2 regions of the Citrobacter rodentium NBRC 105723 genome follow, and region 1 is predicted to be linked to the other one. Evidence: riboswitches for the same ligand, from Rfam matches in the RefSeq annotation. Region 1 holds a riboswitch; the other holds the start of a gene.
The links. Region 1 has a riboswitch for cobalamin ahead of btuB (TonB-dependent vitamin B12 receptor BtuB). Riboswitches for the same ligand answer to the same signal wherever they lie in the genome.
Positions count from the first base shown of each region.

Region 1 (2,467 bases):
ATAGCCGTAGCCGCGAAAATAGCCATCAAAATTATCGTTGAATTTATGTTCAACGCTGCCCCAGAACAGTTTGTTGCGATAACCGTCGCGATCGCCATCCCCGCTATAGCTGGAGCGCGGCTGCACGTCGAAGCCTTTAGTGGTCTGGTAAGCGCCCGCCGCTGTCACCACCGTATCGCCGAAGCGCTGACGCCAGGCACCATCATATTGCTGGTAGCCCTTTGACCCAACGCCTGCGTTGATCTGTGAACGTTCTTCACCCGCCATAGTGATGATATTGACCACGCCGCCAATCGCACCGGAACCGTAGATCGCTGAACGCGGCCCGCGGATATATTCGATGCGCTGCACCAGCGAAACCGGAATCTGGTCGATATCGGAGTTATTGGTAATACCCGGACGCGCGACCGGAATGCCATCCACCAGCACCAGGACGTGTTTGGCTTCAGTCCCACGCACAAAAAGCGAAGAGCTCTGTCCCATGCCGCCATTCTGCGCGACATCCACGCCCGGCAGACGACGCATAACATCCAGCACGGTTCTGGACTGCCAGCGTTCAATATCCTGCCGGGTAACGATATCCGTAGGGGCCAGTACAGTGTTGACGGGTTGTTGAAAGCGATTTGCCGTGACGACAAGCGTGTCCGGGGTGGCATCCTGTGCCCAACCAGAAAAAGCCGTGACGGAGAGCGCCGTCAGCAGCGACATTTTTTTAATCATTGTAAAGCATCCGCAATATAAGAAGGATGCCGCAGGTCCCACCGATAGTACGCGATGATGAAAACCAGTTGCGACGTTAGCCGGCAGGTCTTCGGGCTCGGAAGGTTATCCTTTTAGGGGATAGCAGAAATGAAGACTTCCCACCCGCAGGCAGTGTCTGCTTACGCTCTCATTTCACCTTTCCTTACCGCTGCGCGTCAGCCCCAGATTCGCACTGGATTCCCTTTTAACTCACAGGACCGGCACACGGATGCTACAGTCTGTTACAACTTACTGTCCAGCGCGTTTGTTAAATATGAGAAGTCATCAATAACTGGACATCCGTTGAGCAATCCCTACAATCCCCGCGTACTTTTATTTTTCAGGATGCATCATGACCCCCGAACACCTTCCGACAGAACAGTATGACGCGCAGCTCGCCGAAAAAGTGGTGCGCTTACAGAGTATGATGGCGCCGTTTTCTGACCTGGTTCCGGAAGTGTTCCGCTCGCCGGTCAGCCATTACCGTATGCGCGCCGAGTTCCGCATCTGGCACGACGGCGATGACCTGTACCATATTATTTTCGATCAGCAGACGAAAAGCCGCATTCGCGTCGACAGCTTCCCGGCGGCGAGTGAGTTGATTAACCAACTGATGAGCGCAATGATTGCAGGCGTGCGCAACAACCCTGTTCTGCGGCAAAAGCTGTTTCAGATTGATTACCTCACCACCATGAGCAACCAGGCGGTGGTGTCGCTGCTGTACCATAAGAAGCTGGACGAGGCGTGGCGGCAGGAAGCGGAAGCACTGCGTGACGCCCTGCGCGCGCAGAATCTGAACGTGCATCTGATTGGCCGGGCGACGAAGACCAAGATCGAACTGGATCAGGATTACATCGACGAACGTCTGCCGGTGGCGGGTAAAGAGATGATCTACCGTCAGGTAGAAAACAGCTTCACCCAGCCGAATGCGGCGATGAATATTCAGATGCTGGAGTGGGCGCTGGATGTCACCAGAGGGTCGAAAGGCGATCTGCTGGAACTATACTGCGGCAACGGCAACTTCTCTTTAGCGCTGGCGCGTAACTTTGACCACGTGCTGGCCACTGAAATCGCCAAGCCGTCCGTCGCCGCGGCGCAGTACAACATTGCGGCGAACGGCATCGAAAACGTGCAGATTATTCGCATGGCGGCAGAGGAATTTACTCAGGCGATGAATGGCGTTCGCGAGTTTAACCGCCTGAAGGGTGTCGATCTGAAAAGCTATCAGTGCGAAACCATTTTTGTCGATCCGCCGCGCAGCGGGCTGGACAGCGAGACAGAGAAGATGGTGCAGGCGTACCCGCGGATTTTATATATCTCCTGTAACCCGCAGACGCTGTGCAAAAACCTGGAAACATTAAGCCAGACGCATAAGATTGAACGTCTGGCGCTGTTCGATCAGTTCCCCTACACGCACCACATGGAGTGCGGGGTGCTACTCACCGCGAAGTAGCAGAGGCGGCTTGCCGGGCGCTTCGCTTGCCCGGCCTACAGATGAGTACACCACTCGGCGTTTTGCCGGGGGCGCTTCGCTTGCCCGGCCTACAAATGAGTACGCCATCCGGCGTTTTGCCGGGGGCGCTTCGCTTGCCCGGCCTACAAATGAGTACACCACTCGGCGTTTTGCTGGGGCACTTCGCCTGCCTGGCCTACGTAATATATGCCCCTGTAGGCCGGATAAGGCGCTTGCGTCGCCATCCGGCATTGACGTTATTCCGCGATATCC
Region 1 covers NZ_CP082833.1:1,617,265-1,619,731, reverse strand. The annotation lists gene btuB (TonB-dependent vitamin B12 receptor BtuB) at 1-720, opposite strand, end outside; cobalamin riboswitch at 786-979, opposite strand; gene trmA (tRNA (uridine(54)-C5)-methyltransferase TrmA) at 1,094-2,194, shown strand; gene K7R23_RS07600 (YijD family membrane protein) at 2,452-2,467, opposite strand, start outside.

Region 2 (2,467 bases), 1.8 Mb from region 1:
GGCGGCCAGCAGCGGGGCGTACAGTTCCGGATAGCCCCCCCCCCAGCCAGACCATCTGGCACGCCGGCAGCGCCCGGTCACGCAGCGGGCTGAAACGCTCGATTTTCACACCGCAGCGCTCAAGTAAGGCAAGGTTATCGGGATAATAAAAATTAAACGCCTCGTCGTCGGCCATCGCCAGCGTCAGCCCTTTTCCGGCGTCCGGAGCCGGTAATGCGGGCCATGCGCCCTGAGGCAGCGCCGCCATCTGGCTTAATGTCAGCAGGCGATTGATATTGAGCGTCTGCTCGAGCGTGGCGGCAAAATCCTGCCACGGTTGTTGGGTTACGACGGATTCGCGGGCGGTGACCAGCCCGAGGTGGCGCTCGGGAAGCGAAACGCCGTCCACGCGCGGCACATACCCCAGCACAGGCACCCCGCAGTAGCGTTCAATGGCCTGTTTCAGCAGTTGAAAATGGGACGCGCTGTTGACGCGGTTGACGATAACGCCAGCGATATTGAGCGTCGGGTCGAAGCGCTGAAAGCCCATTACCGTCGCGGCAATAGAGGTTGAAACGGCTTTGCCGTCTACCAGCAGGATCACCGGGCAGCCTAACTGTTTCGCCATCGCCGCGGTGCTGCAATAGTCGGGATCGATGCCATAGCCGTCATACAGCCCCATCACCCCTTCGATCACGGCAATGTCTGCCTGCTGCATCTGTTCGCAGAACAGCGCATTGAGGACAGGTTCGGGGAGCATAAAGCTGTCGAGATTGCGGGAGGCCGTGCCGCACACCGCCGTATGCCAGGCGGTATCGAGATAGTCAGGACCGACTTTACAGGGCTGAACGCGTAAACCACGTTTTTTCAGCGCGCTCAGCAACCCCAGCGTCACCGTGGTTTTCCCACAGCCGCTACCGGTGCCAGCCAGAACAAACGCGTACTGCTTTGCCGCCATAACCCTGATCCTGTTCAGGGTGGTAGAGGTAGAGATACCTATACCCGCAATACTTCAGACGACAGGAGGTCAGCGACGCGGCTTCCCCCTGCAATGTGAAGTACGACAGATATACCCAGCCTTTCGGCTGTACGCATCAAAACAACCCACTTCCCACCGAAGTTGTTGAACGTTTCCGACAGGCAGGTCTTCTGGCTTAGCGTCGTCCTCGCCCGTCCTTCCCAATCTCGCGATCAGTGGTTTTTACGGGGTCGTCAGCATCACAGCAGCGGGGGCTGCGGGGGATTTTCACCCCCTTCCCTGACACAAATGTGTCAAACCTGTCGGCTTTAAGGATAAGCAGAGCGTTATCTGCTTATCACCATAAAATATGTTATTCGCGCACGCTTTTTCATGACTAAAAACAAATTATCCTCATGAAAAACTGCACTGCTTTTAAACTATTCACACTGAAATGTCATGCAGGAGAATAATGAAAATGCGCTGCAATGACACCTTATCTCACCACAAAAATAAAATCTGGTGAACTTTATCCTGTCGAAGGCAATATTTTATTGCGCTATAACAATTTATTGCTGCGCTAAAAATAGTAACTCGCTAATAATGACGATGTTACACGCGCTGCGCAAAAATCAGCAATAACAAAATATTGCTCTTTACGCCGATTCCGCCGATAAACTTCCTGCAACCTGCTGGCGATACGCCTGCGGCGTCAGCTGATAAGTCTGGCGGAACACCTTGCAAAAATAGCTGGTTTGCGAAAAACCTAAATTGCGGGCAATACTGGCGATGCTCCAGTCGCTATGGCAAAGCAGCTCTCTGGCGCTGGCCATCCGCTGCTGGTTTACCCATGCGTTAAAGCCAATTCCCTGATATTTTTTGAACAGCTTACTGAAATAGTAGGGGCTCAGATAGACGTGCGAAGCCACGTCCTCCAGGCGCAAATCGTCGGAAAGATGCGCGTCGATATAGCGCAGCGCTTTTTTCATTTTGCTGTCATGCGGGCTGGGCGCGCGCGCCGGACGCGCGGGTTCCGCGCTCTGTTCGCTGTCCTTAATGACCACGAAATTGAGCTGTTTTTTCAGGCAATTTTCAACGATAAGCTTCAGCAGATCCGCCGAGGCCATCACGCGCGAGTAGTCCATTTCCGGCACATTACGGAATTCGTTAAGCAGCTCAGGATCGGCCTGCCAGCGGTCGTCAACGTTGAGGATATCGACCAGATCGACCTCCTCATCATTACGCAGACGCACCTGCCCGCACAATACAAAGCCCACCAGATGACCGGCGATCACCAGCGGGATAGAGAAGTCGGTTAAACCAGCATGACAGCGATAAATACAGGGCTGATCTGATTTCGAGGCTTCCAGTCCACCGCAGCGATCGCTCATCCGGCAGCGAGTGCTGTGCTGCGGATGCTGACGCATTAGCTGACAAAAAGGCGTGAAATTAAATAGCTCAGAAATCTCATCACCGTGAATATTGACAACCACAACGGCCAGGCTTGTGGCTTGCGCAAAATCCTGTGCG
Region 2 covers NZ_CP082833.1:3,374,006-3,376,472, reverse strand. The annotation lists partial or broken gene K7R23_RS15845 (cobyrinate a,c-diamide synthase) at 1-937, opposite strand, end outside; cobalamin riboswitch at 1,102-1,276, opposite strand; gene pocR (transcriptional regulator PocR) at 1,594-2,467, opposite strand, start outside.
Region 2: it holds a riboswitch for cobalamin, as region 1 does, so the genes downstream of both, K7R23_RS15845 (cobyrinate a,c-diamide synthase) here and btuB (TonB-dependent vitamin B12 receptor BtuB) in region 1, are expected to answer to the same signal.